Linked DNA regions of Leucothrix mucor DSM 2157. Each later gene encodes a partner of the first gene's protein in a complex. Links are inferred from orthologs where the notes say so. Each region holds a gene or a part of one and is shown in the gene's direction. Other genes may lie near its edges. The genes, in order: uvrB and uvrD.

Region 1 (17,641 bases):
CCTTCATTTTTTCCATCAGCGCACGCTCTTCCTCAATCGCTTCTAACTGAGTCCGACGTGCTTCGGCGGATGCAACCCGCTCTTTCATTGTGCCATTTTTATTGAGCTTTACATGGCCAGACTGAGCCATTTCCGGTGGGATCTTATCCGAGTAATGCACTTTACCACTCGCATCTTCCCAACGGTACAGAGCAGCCTGCGATGACAGACTGGATATCAGCAATAAAAATGTAAGTGTATAAGTGATTTTCATTATTATTATTTTATTGTTGAGGCCTCAACAAACCGCTTAACGACTCTGTTTGGCCAGCTTATCAAATCGAATCAAGTTTTCCCGGTATTCGCTAGAGATTACATCACGTTCAGCGCGATTCTCAGTAGCGGCTTTGCGATAATCTGCCAAGCTTCCCTGAGCATTTGTCACTTGCATCAGCAAGTTGTCACGCGTTAACTGATCTTTGGTTGATTTATACTGACGCTTGAGGCTAAGCACTTTTTGAGTCAGGCTTTCATCACGCGCTGACAAAATCCCAAAACTTTGATCGATTAAGGATAATTTCTTATTATAAGCAGAGACAAGCTCGTCACGGCTGGCATAAGTCGCCATTAGCTGCTCATCTTTTTTACGCTGCACTTCTTCTAAAGCCTGAGCTTCAGTCATTTCAGCATGTGCCTCACGCTTTTCCAGCTCTTCTGCGTGCTTTTTACGTAAATCTTCCGCTGAACTCACCTGCTCCGAAGTCAGGCCATTATTGCTTAACGAGGTATGCCCTTTCTGAGCCATTGCGGGAGGAACTTTATCCGAGAAATGTACTTTACCTGCCTCATCAACCCAGCGGTACATACTGGCTTGTGCGGCACTAGAACCTAAGAGAAGGCACAAAGCGATAAGCTTAATTGAAGTCATGATAATCAGGGGTATAATTGTTAGTATTACTAGTCATACTATCATAAGGATTGAGACGGCCATGCGGTTTCCGACGAAAGCATGAGCTGCACCCACTACGCCTATGTCAACACAGTTTAAGCTCCACACAAGCTATCAACCAGCCGGTGACCAACCAACAGCTATTGCCTCATTAGTCGAGGGCCTGAATGATGGCTTGCTGCATCAAACACTGCTAGGCGTAACGGGCTCGGGAAAGACTTTTACCATCGCCAATATTATCGAGCAGACTCAGCGCCCGACCATCTTAATGGCCCACAACAAAACGCTGGCCGCTCAGCTATATGGCGAGATGAAAGAGTTTTTCCCTAATAACTCAGTGGAATATTTCGTCTCTTACTATGACTATTACCAGCCAGAGGCCTATGTACCCGCCTCCGGTGTTTATATCGAAAAAGATGCCTCGATTAATGATCATATCGAGCAAATGCGTTTATCAGCCACCAAGGCCCTTATTGAGCGCAAGGACGTTATTATCGTCGCCACCGTATCGGCGATCTATGGCTTGGGTAATCCGGAATCCTATCTAAAGATGATGCTGCACTTGGATCGTGGTGAACATATCGACCAGCGCAGCGTGTTACGACGATTAGCTGAACTCCAATACACTCGTAATGACCTTGAATTATCGCGCGGTACTTACCGGGTGCGTGGTGAGGTGATCGACGTGCATCCGGCGGATTCTGAAATCGAAGCGGTGCGCATTGAATTGTTTGATGATGAAATTGAGCAACTGAGCTATTTCGACCCGTTAACTGGTGAAGTATTGCGAAAAGTACCCCGCTTAACCATCTACCCGAAAACACACTACGTAACCCCCCGCGATACCTTGCTGGAAGCTGTTGAGAAAATTCGAGATGAATTACGCGAGCGTCTCGAAGTACTAAATACGAATGGTCGTTTGGTGGAAGCCCAACGCCTGCAAGAGCGTACGCTATACGACATTGAAATGATTATGGAAGTTGGCTATTGCTCTGGTATCGAGAACTATTCGCGCTATCTATCCGGAAGACCTGCAGGGGCAGCACCACCGTGTTTATTTGACTACCTTCCACCACACTCCTTAGTTGTTATTGATGAGTCGCATGCCACGGTGCCACAAATCGGGGCTATGTATAAAGGTGACCGCTCGCGTAAAAACAATTTGGTCGAATATGGCTTCAGACTTCCTTCAGCACTTGATAATCGCCCGCTACGCTTTGATGAGTTTGAACGCATTATTCCACAAACCATTCATGTCTCCGCCACACCCGGAGAATATGAAAAGCAACACTCAGATAATGTAGCCGAACAGGTGGTGCGCCCAACGGGATTGATTGACCCAACCGTAGAAATCCGCCCGGTTGCCTCGCAAGTTGATGATGTGATGTCAGAAATCAATATTCGGGCTGCCAAGAACGAGCGGGTATTGATCACTACGCTAACCAAGCGAATGGCAGAAGATCTCACAGACTATCTGATGGAGCATGGCATTAAAGTCCGTTATCTGCACTCCGACATTGATACGGTGGAGCGCGTTGAAATTATCCGAGATTTACGACTGGGTGAGTTTGATGCCCTAGTCGGCATCAACTTATTACGTGAAGGCTTGGATATGCCAGAAGTTAGCTTGGTGGCGATTCTGGATGCCGACAAAGAAGGCTTCCTGCGCTCTGAGCGATCTTTAATCCAAACCATTGGACGAGCCGCGCGTAATATTGAAGGTCGGGCCATTCTATACGCCGATCGCACTACCCGCTCTATGCAAGCCGCACTAGATGAAACCGAGCGCCGTCGTTCTAAGCAGCTAATACACAATAAGCTTAATAATATTACGCCGAAAACCATCGTTAAACGCATTGCTGACATTATGGAAGGCGCTTACAGCCAAGGCCGCTCAACCAAACGTGGACAGCAGCCTCGCAAAGTCGCCGAAGATACCACAGAGTACAAATCACTCACCCCAGACAAGGCGCTTAAGCTGGTTGCTCAGCTAGAAAAGAAGATGTTTGAGCATGCTAAAAATCTGGAATTTGAGGAAGCGGCGAATACTCGTGATGAGATCACCAAGCTCAAGGAGCAAGCGCTAATGTAATACCAGACTAGCGGTGACTCCGCTGGTCGACTGTTTATTTACAGACTCCAAAGGTAGTGGCTACTATTTAATCTCTGGTAAAATCCAGTGCTGGTAAACTGGTAATCAAAAATAAAAAGAACCCCTACAAATTGGAATCCCCGACTATGAAAACTATTAATAAAATCGGTTTAGTCACTGTATTATTCTCTGCGGTTGCAGCTATGCCTGCCCATGCTGAATTCATCGATAACGCGTCTACTAACGGCGGCGAGTTTTTTGAAGATGTATTCTTCGGTGGCGCATTTGGCCAATCTGAAGCAGACGGTTTCTGTGGCACGGCTGAAAGCTGTAATGGCGAAGACACTTCCTGGAAAGTCTACGGTGGCTACAAAATCAATTCAATGCTGGATGCTGAAGTCACGTATCACAGCCTTGGCGATATCAATCGCACAACGTCTGAGTCCACTGAAACAGCTGAAATGTCTGCCCTATCCCTGAGCGGCGTTGGTAAATATCAAATCAATGACTCCGTTGAAGCGCTAGGTAAAGTCGGTATTGCTAGTTGGAGCAGCGACAATTCCGATGGCGATGACAGCGGTTTTGGCATGAGCTATGGCTTCGGCGCTAAAGTCGCGCTAAACGAAAACATGAAAATTCGTGCCGAGTGGGAAAACATCACCGGCGTTACTACCAGCGATGGTCGTGATAGCGATGTGACTACTATGAGTCTGGGTATTGAGATGCAAACCTTCTAAACCCAACTCAACATAAAATGCACAGAGGCAGCCCAAGTGGCTGCCTTTTTTGTTTTCAGCGATGCAATAAACGTCGATTTCGAGTACATTAGCCGTTTCTCAAATATCATCACGGATTTGCCATGGCACGACAAAGCGACAGTATCTCCCCATCCATTCTTTCTGCGGACTTTGCACGACTGGGCGAGGAAGTTGATAACGTACTGCGATCCGGTGCGGATATGGTGCATTTTGATGTAATGGACAACCATTACGTGCCTAACCTGACCATTGGCCCCTTGGTTTGTGAGGCTTTACGCAAGCATGGCGTTACTGCAGACATTGATGTGCATTTAATGGTAAAGCCCGTTGACCGGATTATCCCTGATTTTGCTAATGCGGGTGCCAGCTACATCTCCTTCCACCCTGAAAGCTCCGAGCACATCGACCGCAGCCTGCAACTGATCAAAGATCATGGCTGTAAAGCAGGTTTAGTATTCAATCCGGCTACCTCCCTCGATGTGCTGGAATATGTGATGGATAAAGTTGACCTAATCCTTTTAATGTCAGTTAACCCTGGCTTTGGCGGTCAATCATTTATCCCCTCCACTCTGGTCAAACTGGCACAAGCCAGAAAGCTGATTGATGACTCTGGTTATGATATTCGTTTGGAAGTCGATGGTGGCGTTAAAGCCAACAATATTGCTGAAATTAAAGCAGCAGGTGCGGACACGTTTGTGGCTGGCTCAGCTATTTTCGGCGCGGCCAATAAAGACGATCCGAACCACTACGACTCTATTTGCAAAGCCTTCCGCGAGCAACTGGCACTAGCCAAAATCTGAACTGCTTGATACGTGACATAATGATTGGGAAACGTTAGACTCATGACATACAACAGGAAACCCATAACATGAGATTAAATCTGTACAAACATTGGCGATGGTGAAGCTTCTTTTAGATTAGCTTTTTTACCTATTTAATTGCTTCAACAGGTTTATATTCATGAAAAGAGAGACTTTTCAGTCCTACATCGCGCAGGGCTTTAATCGCATTCCATTAATCCGTGAAGTTCTGGCGGATTTGGACACCCCACTAAGCACCTATCTCAAGCTAGCAGATGGCCAATACAGCTATTTGTTTGAATCTGTTCAGGGCGGTGAAAAATGGGGTCGTTATTCCATTATCGGCTTACCCACTCAAAAGACGATCCATATTCGCGACCATCAGGTTGAAATTCGCCTGAATGACACCGTCAGCGAGCAGTTTGAAGTTGCCGACCCTCTGGATTGGATTGAGACCCTGCAAGCCGAATTCAAAGTCCCTGAAGTACCTGAGCTGCCTCGCTTTACTGGCGGCTTAGTGGGTTACTTTGGCTATGAAACTATTGGCTATATCGAGCCTAAACTTGCAGATCTGAAAAAAGCCGACACAATTGACACACCCGATATCCTACTTATGGTATCTGAAGAAGTGGTGGTATTTGATAACCTTGGCGGCAAACTCTATCTGGTTGTACATGCGGATGCCGATGGCTATGACACTGCCCAAGCACGCCTACAAGCGCTGCATGAAAAATTACGTGAGCCACTAAGCTATCCACTGGATCATATTCCGGATGAAGTGGCGACCAAAGAGTCTGACTTTATTTCTTCATTCCCGGAAGAGGACTTTAAACAAGCAGTGAGCGATGCACGCGAATACATTTGCGAAGGCGATGTCATGCAGGTGGTCATTTCTCAACGCCTGACGATTCCGTTTACCGCATCACCACTCGACTTATATCGTACGCTACGTAGCCTGAATCCTTCCCCATACATGTACTTCCTGCAACTGGGCGATTTCCAGATTGTTGGCTCGTCACCGGAAATTCTGGTTCGACTGGAAGATGAAGAAGTCACCGTGCGTCCAATTGCCGGAACTCGCCGCCGTGGCGCTGATGAAGCACACGACAAGCGCCTTGAAGAAGAGCTACTAAGCGATCCAAAGGAGCTTGCCGAACACTTGATGCTCATTGACTTAGGCCGCAATGATGCTGGTCGCGTCAGTCAAATTGGTACGGTTGAGCTCACTGAAAACATGTGCGTAGAGCGTTACTCTCACGTTATGCACATCGTTTCCAATGTCTGCGGCAAACTGAACCCTGAAATGAGCGCGATGGATGTACTGCGTGCGACCTTCCCTGCCGGTACCGTAAGTGGTGCACCTAAAGTACGCGCGATGCAAATCATCAATGAGTTAGAGCCCATTAAGCGCGGCATCTATTCTGGTGCAGTTGGCTATCTCTCTTGGAATGGCAATATGGATACTGCGATCGCTATTCGCACCGCAGTAATCAAAGATAAGCAGCTACACATTCAGGCGGGTGCCGGTATCGTTTATGACTCCGTACCGCAGTCTGAATGGGATGAAACCATGAACAAAGCGCGAGCCATTATCAGCGCAGTCGCCGAGTTAAATAAAGGCTTGGACAAGGGAGTACATTAAAATGATTCTAATGCTAGATAACTATGATTCATTCACCTACAACCTGGTTCAGTACTTAGGCGAACTGGGCGCGGATGTTGTGGTACGCCGTAACGATCAAGTGACATTGCAGGAAATTCATGACATGCAGCCGGAGCGCATTATGCTATCACCCGGCCCTTGCACGCCATCTGAAGCCGGTATTCTGCTGGATACCATTGATGAGTTTGCTGGCAAGCTGCCGTTATTTGGCGTGTGCCTTGGTCATCAAGCCATTGGCCAAGCGTTCGGCGGCAAGGTGATTCGTGCGAAACAAATCATGCATGGTAAAGCTTCGCCTATTCACCATACCGGTGTGGGTGTATTTTCTGGCCTGAGCAACCCGTTCGTTGCTACCCGCTACCACTCACTGGTTGTTGAGCATGAAAGCTTTCCGGATTGCCTGGAAATCACCGCATGGACTGAAAACGAAGATGGCTCGATTGACGAGATCATGGGACTTCGTCATAAAACGCTGGATATCGAAGGCGTACAATTTCATCCGGAGTCCATCCTCAGCGAACACGGTCACGATATGTTACGCAACTTTTTAGAGGGCAAGCCACGCACATGAGTACTACAGGCTATTTGCCAGCGAGCTTTTTAAGACGCATCGGCGCGATTTTTTACGACTCCATGTTGGTGGTATCGTTTTTGTTTGTTGCTGGCATGCTCAGCATGAAAGGCATGATGTTAGCAATGGGCCTTGAAAATGTGCCCGCCGGCAGCATTGCCGCTAAAGTGTTTTTTGTTTATCTGGTGCTACTGGCTTATCTATTCTTTGCTTGGTTTTGGATTCATGGCGGCCAAACATTGGGTATGCGTGCTTGGAAAGTCAAACTGATTCGCCAAGATGGTATGACTATTTCTTGGGGACAGGCTTTTTTACGTTTCTGCTACTCGATCGTCAGCTGGGTGCCACTCGGCGCAGGATACCTGTGGTCATTAATCGACAAAGACAAGCAGGCTTGGCATGACAAAGCCTCTCACTCTTACCTGATTGATATAAGATAATGGAACCGCAAACTTCTCCAAAGACGATTGGTGTGGCACAGACGCTATGGCTATCATTTTTGGTCGTGCTGGTCTTGGGCTTTATACAGTACTCCGTACTGGTTAACTTTGCTGAAGCACAAATGCTCAAGCAGCCGGATGCTGACCGTACCGAGCTCCTAATTGGCTTGCAGTATGATGCCATGGTGGTCAGTCTATCTGAGATTTTTGGTGGACTGATTGCTGGCGCGATGCTGGTTTTGCTTGTCTTTCTGCGAGGGATTCCAGTTAAGCCCTATTTTGGGCTGGAGCCATTTTTAAAGCGCGATCTATTCAACTGGTTTTTAGTCGTCGTGGCAATTACGCTGGCCTTTACCTTGATGACTTGGTTGATTTCGCACGAGCAATCAGACTTTATGCTACAAGTCTGGCAGTCCTGCGATAATGTGCTTTTACTGGTTTTTGCAATTGCAGTAGTCGCGCCCATTTTTGAAGAGCTACTATTTCGTGGGTTTATCTTTACCGGCCTGCGTAACAGCACATTGGGAACCGGTGGCGCTATAGTCATGAGCTCGGCACTGTGGGCTATTATCCACCAGCAATATGGCTCGTTTGAACTGATCTTTGTGTTCTTACTCGGCACTGTGCTCGCTATCTCCCGCGTCGCCAGCAAGTCGCTCTATGTCCCTATTATTTTACATATGCTCAATAATCTATTCGCCATCGTACAAATAGCAATGACGGCGGAAAGCGTGGCAAAATAACGCCCACGCACAACAACACAACAGGAAGCCCAATGAACAACTCTTTTAAAAGCAACCTTCCCGTCAATCAGGCTGAGGGAGACTGCTTACTATTAGCCGTATATGCCGACAACACGCTTTCTGCAGCCGCAGAAGTGGCGAATAAAGCAAGCAACGGCGCAATCAAAGCCTTTCTGGAATATGGTGACTTCACGGGTAAAACTGATGAATCACTGATGCTGTATGACGTGGCAGGCCTTCAGTGCAAGCGCACTTTACTGGTCGGCTGTGGCGATAAAGCTGAGTTTGATGTGTTTAAACTGGGTGATGCAGTTAAAGCGGCCATGAGCAAACTGGCTAACAAAAACATTGAAGTCATTGTGTCGTACTTAGGCGATGAGTTTGCTGATCAGGCGGATGCCGTTGTCATGCAAAGCATTCTGAGTGCGGCAGATGCACGCTACCAGTTCACTGTACACAAAACTGAAAATAATGAAGCACCATTAAAGCAAGGCTTGGTTATTGCATTCACGGCCGCGGTTGCAGATGCTAGCGGGACTCTGGTACAAGCCGAAGGGATTGCAGCAGGTAGTGCATTCGCTCGTGACCTATCGAATCAGCCAGGCAACATTTGCCACCCAACCTACTTGGCAGAAGCGGCCAAAGATCTGGGAACTCAATTTGAAAACTTAAGCGTTGAGATCTTAGAAGAAGCCGATATGGAAACGCTGGGCATGGGCTCTTTATTGTCCGTTAGCCTAGGTAGCGACCAGCCAGCTAAACTAATCGTCTTGAAGTACAATGGCGCAGCAGATGATCAAGCACCTATCGCTCTAGTGGGTAAAGGCGTGACCTTTGATACGGGCGGTATTTCATTAAAGCCTGGCTTGAACATGGACGAGATGAAGTTCGACATGGGCGGCGCGGCGAGTGTGTTTGGCTCAGTAAAAGCTTGTGCTGAAATGAAGCTGGCAATCAACGTCGTCGGTGTCATCGGTGCAGTTGAGAATATGCCAAGCGCTCGTGCTACTCGCCCTGGCGACATCGTTAAATCTATGTCTGGCACCACCATCGAAGTCTTAAATACTGATGCGGAAGGTCGCTTGGTGTTGTGTGATGCACTGACTTATGTTGGCAAATACAAGCCGAAGCTCGTGATTGATATCGCGACACTGACCGGCGCTTGCATCGTAGCACTAGGCCGTGACATCTGCGCCCTGCTTGCCAATGATCAGGAACTGGCAGACGATATCCTTAAATCCGGCAGAACGATTGGTGATACGGCATGGCAGTTACCGCTACACGCGTCTTATAAGAAGCTACTGAAAAGTGCACATGCTGATCTTGGTAATATCGGTGGTCCGGCAGCAGGTACTATTACTGCGGCCTGTTTCCTGAGTCACTTCACTAAAGACTATCGCTGGGCGCACTTGGATGTTGCCGGTACCGCTTGGACTGGCAAAGATGCAACGGGCCGTCCGGTTCCATTGCTGACACAATTTCTGATTGATCAGGCTTAATGACAGAAATTAGTTTTTACGTCAGTAAGCAAGAAGGATTGCGCGACAGGCTGTTGGTAGCCTGTCGACTGATCCAAAAAGCTCACGACAAGGGTCTGCATGTGCACGTGCATACAGACTCTTTAGCTACGTCACGCCAGCTGGATGATCTACTCTGGACCTGGCACCCTTCCAGCTTTATTCCTCACGCATTGATCGAAAATGTGAAGCAGGAGAAGGTCACGATCGCCCACGATTATGAACCTTTAGAGCACTGCGACTACTTAATAAATATCTCTAATGACCAGCCCGGATTTTTTTCGAGATTTGCGAAAATGGGCGAAATTATTGATCAGTCCCCCGAGATATTGACCGATGGTCGCAAAAGATATGCCTATTATCGAGATCGGGGGTATACTCTCAAGTACTACCAACTGTAAGGAAGTTGTTAAGATGTCGAATCCCCCGTCGAAAGCATCTGCTCATATTCCTGTGATTTCTGATCTGGTTGTGCCCGGAAACCCCCGACTCCGGCAACAAGCCAATGATCGTGCAAATTCACAAGCTAATAATTATGTAGATGCGCTCAATTTGCGTATTGATGAACTAGAATCTGCCATTGGACAAGATACCATGGGCTCGCAAAGTCGTGCCTATGCCATTCGTGCCGAAGCCAATCGTGGTAAAACACCCCAGGCGCAGCGCATTAAAGGCAGCCCCAGAAAACCACCGACTGACGATAAAGGCTTGTCATAATCGCTGGTAACCAGGCAATCAATCTAATCTCTAAAAACAAAGCCATTCAATAAAATTGTCATCCTCAATTTGAAGTGAGAATAAGCACTGACGTCTGGCCTTGATTCGGGCTATAATTTCTCCCTTTCAAGACCAGACTACATAATATTCGCATGGATAAAACGTATAACCCGCAAGCAATTGAGCAACGTTGGTATAAGCACTGGGAAGCACAGGGCTATTTCAAACCAACGGGTGACGGTAACCCCTACTGCATTATGATTCCGCCACCGAATGTGACCGGAACTTTGCACATGGGTCACGCATTCCAAGATACCATTATGGATTCGCTGATTCGTTATCACCGCATGAAAGGTGATCAAACGCTTTGGCAGCCAGGTACCGACCATGCGGGTATCGCCACTCAAATGGTAGTCGAGCGTCAACTAAATGCCGCAGGCCAAACACGCCATGACTTGGGTCGTGAAGCCTTTGTTGAGAAGGTGTGGGAGTGGAAAGAAGAATCTGGTGGCACGATTACCAATCAGCTACGTCGCTTAGGTGCCTCACCTGACTGGTCGCGTGAGCGCTTCACCATGGATGAAGGGCTTTCAGAAGCCGTTGGTGATGTATTCGAGCGCCTGTACGATGAAGGCTTAATCTATCGCGGTAAGCGTTTGGTTAACTGGGATACCGTATTACACACAGCCCTCTCTGACCTTGAAGTGCTAAATGAAGAAGAAGCTGGCCACATGTGGCACTTCCGCTATCCTTTAGCTGATGATCAAGGCAATGCTACTGAAGAATACCTAATTGTTGCCACGACACGTCCGGAGACGATGCTCGGCGATACGGCCGTAGCTGTCCACCCAGAGGATCCTCGTTATCAGCACCTGATTGGCAAGCATGTAAAACTGCCATTAGTGGGTCGATTGATTCCGATTGTAGGCGATGATTATGCCGACCCTGAAAAAGGTACAGGTTGCGTAAAGATCACCCCTGCTCACGACTTCAATGACTATGAAGTGGGTAAACGTCACTCACTGGAAATGATCAATATTTTCAATGACAGTGCACAGATTAATGAAAAGGCACCTGAAGCCTATCAAGGTTTAGATCGCTTTGATGCACGTAAAGTCATTGTTGCTGATTTAGATAAGCTGGGCTTACTGGAAGAAATCAAAGATCATACGTTGATGGTTCCGCGTGGTGATCGTTCCGGCACAGTTGTTGAGCCTTATATGACTGATCAGTGGTATGTGAAAATTGCACCACTGGCTAAGCCTGCGATTGAAGCAGTTGAGTCCGGCCGCATTCGCTTTGTACCCGACAGCTACAAGAATATGTACTACAGCTGGATGAATGACATTCAGGACTGGTGTATTTCTCGTCAACTGTGGTGGGGACACCGCATCCCGGCGTGGTATGCCGATGATGGCAAAGTTTATGTCGGTAAAACTGCTGAGATCGTTCGCAGCAAATACAATCTGGCCGCTGACATTGCGTTACGTCAGGATGATGACGTACTGGACACGTGGTTCTCCTCTGCCCTATGGCCATTCTCTACTTTAGGCTGGCCGTCACAAACTGAAGCGCTGAAAACTTGGTACCCAACCAATGTATTGGTGACTGGCTTTGACATCATTTTCTTCTGGGTTGCCCGGATGATTATGTTTGGTCTGAAGTTTATGGATGGCGAAGTGCCCTTCCATGAAGTGTATATCCACGGATTGGTACGTGATGCCGAAGGACAGAAAATGTCCAAATCCAAAGGTAATGTAATCGATCCATTGGATGTTATCGATGGCATCTCGCTACCTGATCTACTGGAAAAGCGCACCAGCAACCTGATGCAGGATCACAAAAAGCAAAGCATCGCCAAAGCCACTGAACGCCAATTCCCTGATGGAATTCCAGCGTTCGGAACGGATGCTCTGCGCTTTTCGTTTGCCGCACTGGCGACGACGGGCCGCGATGTTCGTTTTGATTTACAGCGCATCGAAGGTTACCGCAACTTCTGTAACAAGCTGTGGAATGCCGCTCGCTATGTGCAAATGCAAACTGATGAAAAAGATATCGGACTGCATAATCCTGCACGCGAACTTTCTCAGGCTGATCGCTGGATTGTTTCTCGTTTACAGCACACTGCGACCGAAGTTGCCGGGCACTTTGATACCTACCGCTTCGATTTAGCAGCCAAAGCACTTTACGAGTTCACCTGGCATGAGTATTGCGATTGGTATCTGGAGCTTTCAAAGCCAGTGCTGTTTGCGGATGATGTAGGTGAAGCGGCTAAGCATGGCACACGTCATACCTTAGTTAGCGTGTTTGAATCCTTACTGCGCCTGCTGCACCCAATCATGCCGTATATTACGGAAGAGATTTGGCAGTCTATTAAACCACTACTGGAAATCGATAAAGACACTATCATGCTACAGGGCTACCCTGTTGCTGATCCGGCGCTAATCGACTTGCAAGCACAGCACGATCTGGAATGGGCTCAAGAATTCATTGTCGGCATTCGCAAGATTCGCTCTGAAATGGATATTAAGCCGGGCAAAGCGCTACCCGTATTGATTAGCAACTGGACCGAGCAGGACCAGAAGCAATACACACAATGCGAGCGTGAAATTCTGTCTCTGGCAAAAGTAGAGTCAGTGCAATGGTTAGCCACTGATGAAGCAGCACCAGAATCTGCAACGGCCCTTGTTGGTGAAATGCAAATTCTGATTCCATTGGCAGGCTTGATCGATAAAGCGGCTGAAACAGCTCGCCTGACCCGTGAAATCGAGAAGATCAATAAAGCACTGCAAGGTGTTTTAGGCCGTCTGAATAATCCTGCCTTTACGGATAAGGCTCCGGAAAATGTGGTTGCTCAGGTTCGCCAGCAAGCAGAAACCCAGCAAGCAGCACTGGACCAACTTCAGCAGCAGCTGGTTAAGATCGAAACGATGTAACAAGTATCTGCAAGGTATTTGAAGCAATAAAAAAGCCCGGCCTGATCACTCAGAAACCGGGCTTTTTTATACTTGTGATTTAGCTAAATTAAGTATCAGCAATTGGTACTATTAAGCTCCCCGCCACGTTAGCAGTTAGCTAATCTTTCAATAGTTTAACTCAAATACCAAATTTAGCAGTCCAGGATCTAATTAATTGGAGCGTACACCGCCACGGGAAAGAATAAATCTTTCTAAACTAGGATGTCTGGCAGCAATAGCCATATCCAGAGGCGTACTACCATCAGCCGCTTTTGCATTCACTTGAGCGCCTTGGGCCACTAATAGTTTAGCCATGTTTAGGTATCCACTTCGAGCAGCAATGTGTAACACAGTCCAACGGTTGCTTTGCGTAATATCAGGGCTTACACCAACTGACATACAGTTTTTCACATACGCTAAATTACCCACAGCTGCTTCTCGATGCATTTTCCCACCAATCACACAGTCATCGGTAATGGCTTTTATGCGAGCCAACTCCCGAGCCTTGATGGCACGGATTCGCTCGCGCTCGGTTTGTGGTGAACTTTGAGCTGATGCATTCGTGTTTGATGTAGATTGTGCCGTAGTGACAGCCTGATTGGAAACCGACGACTGTGCGGTATTTCTTGAACGAGACTGCGACTGAGTGGTCGCCCCTACTGGCGATGGAGTCACAGCAGGAGCCACTGGTGTTGTGCTTTGGGTATTTTGAGGCGATGTATTAGCACCATTACTCTCTGCACTGCCAGTAACTGCCGGAGCACTTACCTCATTAATTAAAGCCTGCGCTGCTGCAATTTCGGAAGCTAATAACTGCTCTTCCCACTCAGGCCTTGCTGCATTAACACGGGTATCGACCACCGTTGGCTCTTGCGAAGCTTCATTATCAACCGCCTGATCATTCTCTGCGGTAACCACTTCATTAGCCTCCGAGCCTGAAGCAACCTGAGCCTCTAGGCCTGAGCTATCAGGGCTAGAATCCGCCACTTGATCAGGGTCAGCTGATTCTGATAAAAAGGCTTCGGTGCTGCTTTGAGTTGACCCACTCTCTTGACTAGCTTCTGACTCAAGTGAATTAACGGAAAGTTGCTCCGGATCAGCAACGGGATCTTCGGATTGCAGTACAGCATTACTATTTAAATCTGATGTTTCTGTGGCTTCACTGGTATCCGAAGCAGTACCCACTGACGCAGACGCTGAATCAATAGCTTGATCTGCAGACTCCTCGCTAGCATCTACTACAGAATCAGCAACAACATCACCCGGCGCTGAGTCAACTGAAGCAGAATCAGAGCTAGATGAAGTAGCACCTACCTCAGTAACTTCTGCAATAGAGCCAGTTGAAACACTCTGTTCCGCAACACCTACTGACCCAACTTCTCCTGACTGAGATTCCACAGCAGCAGGTTCGGCATTACGCGTACTATTAGCAGTAATCTGATCCGCATCATGTGAATTAAGCATTGTATACGCCGTACCAGCAACACCAACTAACACAACCAGCCACCATAAGAGATGCTTCTTGCCCGTCTTCTCTGCAGGCTCTTGATAAGCTCGCTCAGCAATAATGGCTTCATCACTCAACGCTGCTGCTTTCGATGGATTCGCTTTGGGCCTTTCAGATACCGTCTCAATAGCCACCGCCTTCATACCAACTAACGGTGACTTAGCTTGTTTTGGCTGAGCAGGCTGTTCAGAAGCAACAGCTTTCTGGCCGACAGGTTCTGGTTCTACCGATGGCTCAGCTTGCAAAGCAGTCTGCAAACTATTCACAAACTCACGGCAATGGGCAAAGCGCTTTGTTGGGTTTCTTTCCAATGCCTGATCTAAAACATCAACAAACAATTGCGAATAAGCCTGAGTGACCGGCAACGACGGAACACGCGTGGTTGCCACCCGCATCCGGTAATCTTCACCCAAATCTGAAGCAAAAGGTGCTTTACCGGATAAAGCCCAATAAATAAGCGTCGCCAAAAGATATTGGTCATAACTACCCGAGTAATTACTTTTAATAAATTCAGGCGATAAATAATCCGAGGCATTAAGCGTTGTTAATGCGTCCTTAAACTTTCCTAAACGCTGCAAAGCAAATTCAGTAATAAAATCACCGATAATAATTTGCTGCTGAGAGCCTATTTGTACTGAGTCAGGACGTATATGGCTATGCACATAATCCGCTTGATGCAATTCATCAAGGATAACCGCCAACGGCGTTGCCCAATTCAAAACGGTTTCCGGGGGCTGCTCACCACCCGCTTCTTTAACTAATTGCAGCAGTGTTGGGTGATTAGTGTGTTGTAATATTGCATACGGATGTGACTCATATATACCACCCCCAATTATTTTAACCATTCCATTTAAACGAGCGCGGGATAAATGCTCCCAAGCATCTTTAAATGCGGCATTAAATCCGGGAATAATCAACAATTCAGTTTTAGGAAACGATAAAACTACCGAGCGATCGTCCTGCGTGGTATCTAATGCAAGATAGCAATAATTACAAAGATTATCGGCCAGCTGCTTTTGTATGTTAAACCGTTTGTCTATAAAAATGCCGTTAGCTAATGGTTGTTGCATGAGTCGTCCTTGATATGCACATTATTTTGTGGGCGAGATTAACATATATTAATCAAATTTTTACGTACCGTAACGGAAAAAACCATTAATTATTGGTAGCATCAACTCGCTATTAACAGAGACGTTTAATAAATATCACCAAACAAAAGGTATGTATCTGTTTCTTAAGGCAACATACAAACCTTAATCTAAGTTTAATGGCCAATAATTATCAATGGTTTTTGGTCGTCATAGATTTGTTTGATCAGCACTTGTTAAATAGTGAATTAGTAACGCAACGCAAATTTATCTATATTCCACGTGAACCAAATGAAAATGTTATTGTCACAACCTGCAATAACTAAAATAATGCGAGTATTAGTATAATGGGGAAGCTAGGACCTATCAGAGCCCGCCACCTGGTCTCAAGAACCGGTATTGGCGCAGAATGGGACATGATTCAGCGGTATAAAAATTTAAGCTTACAAGAAGCTGTTATTCATGTTTTAAGATACGTAAATTACAACTTACCACCAGCACCACGCACTACACCTTGGGCAAAAACGATTGCTAACCGCAACTCGATGAGTCGCCAGCGTAATATGCAGCGCATGTCCAAAAAAGAAGGTGCCGTGATTCAGACTTGGTGGGTTAATCACATGCTAACGACCAAAACACCATTCTTAGAGCGAATGACGCTGTTTTGGCACAATCACTTTCCATCATCTATCGACCAGACCAAACAACCAAGCGTGCTTTACGAGCAGAATGTCATGCTACGTCGCCACGCACTGGGTAACTACGGGCAAATGCTATTCGCGGTCGCTAAAGACCCCGCCATGCTGGTCTACTTAGATGGTTATAAGAACGTTAAAGAAGATCCAAACGAAAATTTTGCTCGTGAAGTACTGGAGTTATTCACCCTAGGTGGAACGCAGTACTACACCGAGCGCGATATCAAAGAAGCCGCCAGAGCCTTTACTGGCTGGGGCATCGATGATCGCACCGGAAAATTCATCAACCGCCCTGAGCGCCATGATAACGGTATTAAAACCTTTATGGGTAAGCGCGGCGCATTTACCGGCGATGATATCTTAAAGATTTTGTTACAACACCCACGCACAGCAGAAACCATTGCTGAAAAAATGTGGAGTGAGTTCATTAGTGTTACCCGCCCTAACCAAGGCTATACTCGCAAGTGGGCTCAAATATTTCGTCAGTCTAACTACGACATTAGCGCACTATTAATGGCCGTACTCAGTAGTGACCCGTTTTGGCACCCAAGTAATATGGGTGGCTTAATTAAATCACCCATTGAGCTAACTGTCGGCACGATGCGAACGCTACCTTATCGCCTGCAACGCAGCGATTTGTCGCACAACTTGGCACTAATGGGGCAATCGTTATTTGCACACCCTAGCGTTAAAGGCTGGAAAGGTGGAGAAAACTGGATCAGTACCCAGTCACTCATGCGCCGTAACGGTATTCTAACCAACCTGACTCGTGGCAACCTTCGCCAAAGTCATGATGGCCGCTTAATCGACAAAATGCCTGACTGTAGCGATGAAGAACTGGTGCAATGGCTGCTACCGGTTAACCCGCTCAACCCATTACCAACCCAACCCGGACGTCAGCGTCTGGTGCGTGCTTTGGTTCTGGATCCAGCATTTCAAGTAAACTAACGGCCGGGGTAAACACAATGGATCGTAGAGAGTTTTTACAATATTCCAGCTTAATTTCTGCAGCAGGCATCATGCCGGAAATGGCTTTTGCACAACGTCCTGCACGACAAAGAATCGTGGTATTCGTTGAGCTTAAAGGGGGTAACGATGGGTTTAATACCTTAGTACCGTATACCGACCCAGCATACCGGGAGCAACGTCCAACCATTCGCTTGGA
Region 2 (4,352 bases), 1.8 Mb from region 1 along the record:
CAGACCTTTGCTCTTGATGTTGTAAAACATAATCAGGCAGAACACCATCAGAGCCAGTGCAAATGTTGTATCCAAGTTAGTCGTTGGTACGGCCTTGAAGTAAACGTGATGTGGGTCAACACCAAAGATACTGGCAACACCTGCAACAAAGGACGGTATCAAGTCTACTGGTATAATATCCATCGTGTTCATTAGGATAACCATAATGAAGATGGTAATAGCCAGAGGACCAATCCACTTGTCCGCGTCAGGAAATATATCTTTCACTTGTTGATTAACAAACTCAACGATTAGCTCGAGAATATTCTGCATTCCTGTTGGCTTATCTGGATCCAGATTTTTACCGACCTTCCAGGAAACAAATGCAAAAATACCTGCAAGAATTACAGTCACCAAAAAGATATCCCAAAAGAAAACACCGAAATCAACCAAAGACTCTGGCTTCCCTCCGATACTTCCATTTTGCAAATGGTGCTGTATATACTCAACAGGGCTCGAAATTGCTGGCGCATTAGCTTCGCTCACAATCTACCCACCTCTATAAAAGTTAATAATTCTGTCATTGCGCATACCATCTGCAATCCTATTTCGAGGACTGCTGTACGCCGCCAATCATATATCCCAACTGAGCCAACGCAAACGTTCCTAGCAGTGGGATTGGATTTAACTTAAGCAAACCCATGCCGACCACGAACATCGCTAGCACAAAAATAAATCGCTGGATCACTCCAACATAGAGAGTCATCACCCCAATATCAGGACTGTCTTCTGCCATCGCACTGGCAGAGCTCAAACGTCGTGATAGAAGAATAGTATTTGCCATTGCTACTGCGCCACCGAATAAGGCTGCAGTGAATGAGTCGCCACCCAAGGAGTAAAGTGTTGCCAAGATAGCAACCAGTACCAAGCTAGCCTGAATTGTTAGCAGTCGTTGCAAGTCCATTCCTCAGAGTGATATAGATATTGAACCCAAACAGGTTCTAAATAGTCAGCGCAGTATAAAGATAAGCCGTTTGACGGTCAACTACACAATTGCTGCGAACCAACTACAAAGCCCGCCAAATCTCGCTTTCAACACATTTCTGTCATATTAATACAGCTCACAAACCAGCAAATACAAGGCATGCAAAATAAGTATTACAAGGCCCAATAATTACCCTCAACTTATAGGGATTAAAGTCCGCGCCGATCCATCCAATAGACAATCTGCTTCAGAAGCCAATACAGCAACACGCCACCAACATCCGCTATCGCATCAAGCACTGAAAAACTACGGTCCGGACTAAAGTACTGAAGCACCTCAATCCCTATTCCGTAAACAATCAACGGCAAAGCCTTCCACAACCAAAATGGCTCACGCGAGGAAACCAAATCCACCAGCACCGCAAAACCAAAGAAAACGATGATGTGGATAACTTTATCATTGAGCTGAAGGCTTTCAGGAAACTCCAATGGCATTGTCGCCACTTTAATACCAGCCACCATCAGCAGCACCAACACCGCGAAAAAACTGTATTTAACGGGCTTAATACGCCGCAAATACCGCACCCAGACAATCCCTTGATGCACCAGATGCCGATACATTTTTACCACTCTGACAAACCTCTTAGCTCAATAAACCGGGCAAACCTTGCGACTACCCGTGACAACTGAATGAGCCTACCACAGGCCATAACGGATACACAGAAACTTAAATTCAAAATCAGTTAATTACGCCGCAACCGTGGCATATCACACCGCAAAACCGCTACAATTCGCAAATGGATGTTTCTCACTTACTCGATAGCCTCAACAAGCCACAGCGCCAGGCAGTTTCTGCCCCCGCTTCGCCCATTTTAGTCCTTGCCGGAGCCGGTAGTGGTAAGACCCGCGTCTTGGTGCACCGTATCGCTTGGCTAATACAAGTTGAACAGTGCTCCCCTTTCGGCATACTCGCGGTGACATTCACCAATAAGGCCGCCGCCGAAATGCGTGGCCGTATTGAGCAGCTTCTGGAAACACCAGCGGGCGGCATGTGGGTAGGCACCTTTCACAGCCTGTCGCATCGCTTATTGCGACGTCATTGGCAGGAAGCCAATTTGCCGCAACTCTTCCAGATTATCGACAGTGACGATCAACTAAGGCTCATCAAGCGCATCTCACGCAACTTAGGACTGGATGAAGCGCATTGGCCCGCCAGACAAACCCAATGGTTTATTAACGCTAGCAAAGACCGTGGCGAGCGCCCTCAGCACATCGAAGATAAGGGCGACCCTCACACCATGAAAATGCGTGAGCTGTATCAGGCCTATGAAACCAACTGCCAACAGTCCGGCGTCGTTGATTTTGCGGAGCTACTATTGCGCTCACTAGAGCTCTTACGGGACAACCCTGAGCTTCTCAGACAATACCGTCAGCGATTCAGACACCTACTGATCGACGAATTTCAAGACACCAATACACTGCAATACGCGTGGTTACGCCTGATTGCCGGTGACTCTGCACAACCCTTTGCGGTGGGCGACGACGACCAATCCATCTATGGCTGGCGTGGCGCAAAAATTGAAAACATTCAGAATTTTTCAAAGGATTTTCCCGACACCACGACAATTCGACTAGAGCAAAATTACCGTTCAACCGGCAACATTCTGGATGCGGCCAACGCACTGATTAATAACAACCAAGGGCGCCTAGGCAAGAAGCTATGGACCGACTCCGGCGAAGGCGAGCTAATCAAGCTATACGTTGCCAACGATGAAAACGACGAGGCACGTCATGTTGTTTCACGTATTCGCAACTGGGTACAGCAAGGCAATTCGCACCAGGAATGCGCAATCCTGTACCGTTCAAACGCCCAGTCACGCGTTTTTGAAAGCATCCTGATTGAAGCCGGCATTCCATACCGAATCTATGGCGGCCAGCGCTTTTTTGACCGTGCTGAAATCAAAGACGCCCTCGCCTATTTACGCCTGACTGCAAACCGCCACGACGACCCATCTTTCGACCGTGTCATTAACCAACCACCGCGCGGTATTGGTGACAAGACACTGACTGCGATTCGCGACTATGCACGTGACAGCCAATCCTCACTATGGCAAGCCACACACGCTCTACTCGAATCAAACTACTTTACTGCCCGAGCAGGCAATGCAGTTAGCAACTTCATTCGACTGATCGGCGAAATGGCCGAAAGCATTTCAGGCTTAGCGCTTGAGGAACAAGTTGATCACACCATCAAGCACACCCAACTTAAGCAGCACTACCTAAACAAAGACAAGGGCGACAAAGGCGAAGCGCGCATTGAAAATCTGAACGAATTGGTCTCGGCCGCACAAGGCTTTGAATATCGTCCGGAAGATGAGCATGCCAATATGGACTTCCTATCCGCATTCTTATCTCATGCCTCTCTCGAAGCAGGCGACAACCAAAGCAAAGCCGGAAACGATTGTGTGCAACTAATGACCCTACACGCATCCAAAGGACTGGAATTCCCACTGGTTTGCTTAGTGGGATTAGAGGAAGACTTATTCCCTAGCCAACAATCGGGCGAAGACTTAGGAAGAATGGAAGAGGAACGCCGCCTCTGCTATGTCGGCATCACTCGCGCGGAAAAACAGCTGGTCCTTTCCTACGCAGAGCAACGCCGCCTGTATGGAACAACCAATTACGGCGTGCCATCGCGCTTTATTCATGAGATCCCGGACAAGCTCGTTGAAGCAGTCAGACCAACCAGCGCGCCTTCCTGGTCACTGCCTTACCGGCCCGCAAATACTGCCCGCTCCAACAATGTCGGCAGTAACGAAACAGGTTTACATATTGGCCAACAGGTTACTCATAATAAGTTCGGGCTCGGAACCATCACCGACACCGAAGGCTCAGGCAGTCACGCCAGAGTGCAAGTCAACTTTGAGAACGCTGGCAGCAAGTGGCTGGTACTTACTTATGCCAACCTAAGCCCCGCCTGAGAGCAACATAATTGTAAAAAATAACAGCACAAATAGGCAAAACATATCTTGACGGCGTCTAGTTAGCATTCATTCGTTACGGAATATTCACCCCTAGCAACGGCAATCCTCTCCAATGAATGCTATACTCCACGCCAATAATATTACGAAACCCAACTACGCTACCGCAGCCACCGCAAGCCATTAGTGCTGCGAGCATCTGGCTAAAATCCGTCAGCAATCCATAACAAACTACCATGATATTCAAGCATGCAGCATAGCCAATTGAGCGATACGGTCCAACGTGGCCAGCAAGAGTGGGTTAACCACTTACACATTACTGACTCTGCCGAAGACAGAGACCAACTGGCACGTATTATCTCATCCATTCATGACGCCAAAGATGATATGGAAGATAACACCAACCCC

What was found.
Region 2: the proteins of uvrB (region 1) and uvrD are in contact, whole or in part, in a crystal structure (PDB 7EGT), measured with the Thermus thermophilus proteins. The link is inferred for Leucothrix mucor DSM 2157 from one-to-one orthologs. Residues at the interface, in WP_096411307.1 of Thermus thermophilus: Glu23, Leu25, Arg26, Asp27, Gly28, Glu29, Arg30, Phe31, Arg55, Glu326, Asp327, Phe328, Glu379, Ser382, Gln383, His398, Gly400, Arg401; in WP_096412145.1 of Thermus thermophilus: His654, Arg656, Phe657, Gln666, Asp668, Glu669, Lys680, Arg681, Leu682, Ser683, Lys685, Tyr686, Ala687.

The regions. Positions count from the first base shown.
Region 1 is NZ_ATTE01000001.1:1,893,866-1,911,506, forward strand. What follows is about bases 566-3,515. They hold uvrB (excinuclease ABC subunit UvrB), read left to right. Parts: upstream 566-1,010; coding sequence 1,011-3,020; downstream 3,021-3,515. Other genes in these bases: LEUMU_RS0108415 (DUF4124 domain-containing protein), read right to left, coding at 566-907; LEUMU_RS27850 (outer membrane beta-barrel protein), read left to right, coding at 3,167-3,515. Outside these bases: LEUMU_RS25200 (DUF4124 domain-containing protein), read right to left, coding at 1-253; more of LEUMU_RS0108415, read right to left, coding at 290-565; more of LEUMU_RS27850, read left to right, coding at 3,516-3,757; rpe (ribulose-phosphate 3-epimerase), read left to right, coding at 3,880-4,578; trpE (anthranilate synthase component I), read left to right, coding at 4,739-6,220; LEUMU_RS0108440 (anthranilate synthase component II), read left to right, coding at 6,222-6,812; LEUMU_RS0108445 (RDD family protein), read left to right, coding at 6,809-7,252; LEUMU_RS27855 (CPBP family intramembrane glutamic endopeptidase), read left to right, coding at 7,252-7,995; LEUMU_RS0108455 (leucyl aminopeptidase), read left to right, coding at 8,028-9,494; LEUMU_RS0108460 (DNA polymerase III subunit chi), read left to right, coding at 9,494-9,913; LEUMU_RS25215 (hypothetical protein), read left to right, coding at 9,927-10,229; LEUMU_RS0108470 (valine--tRNA ligase), read left to right, coding at 10,382-13,165; LEUMU_RS0108475 (ankyrin repeat domain-containing protein), read right to left, coding at 13,358-15,763; LEUMU_RS0108485 (DUF1800 domain-containing protein), read left to right, coding at 16,129-17,424; LEUMU_RS0108490 (DUF1501 domain-containing protein), read left to right, coding at 17,442-17,641. UniProt on the Escherichia coli protein: The UvrABC repair system catalyzes the recognition and processing of DNA lesions. A damage recognition complex composed of 2 UvrA and 2 UvrB subunits scans DNA for abnormalities.
Region 2 is NZ_ATTE01000001.1:117,453-121,804, reverse strand. What follows is about bases 1,356-4,352. They hold uvrD (DNA helicase II), read left to right. Parts: upstream 1,356-1,760; coding sequence 1,761-3,944; downstream 3,945-4,352. Other genes in these bases: LEUMU_RS0100550 (RelA/SpoT family protein), read left to right, coding at 4,194-4,352; LEUMU_RS0100560 (VanZ family protein), read right to left, coding at 1,356-1,584. In the rest of the region: atpB (F0F1 ATP synthase subunit A), read right to left, coding at 1-525; LEUMU_RS0100565 (ATP synthase subunit I), read right to left, coding at 584-937; more of LEUMU_RS0100560, read right to left, coding at 1,174-1,355. UniProt on the Escherichia coli protein: A helicase with DNA-dependent ATPase activity. Unwinds DNA duplexes with 3'-5' polarity. Translocates on single-stranded DNA with 3'-5' polarity. Initiates unwinding more efficiently from a nicked substrate than double-stranded DNA.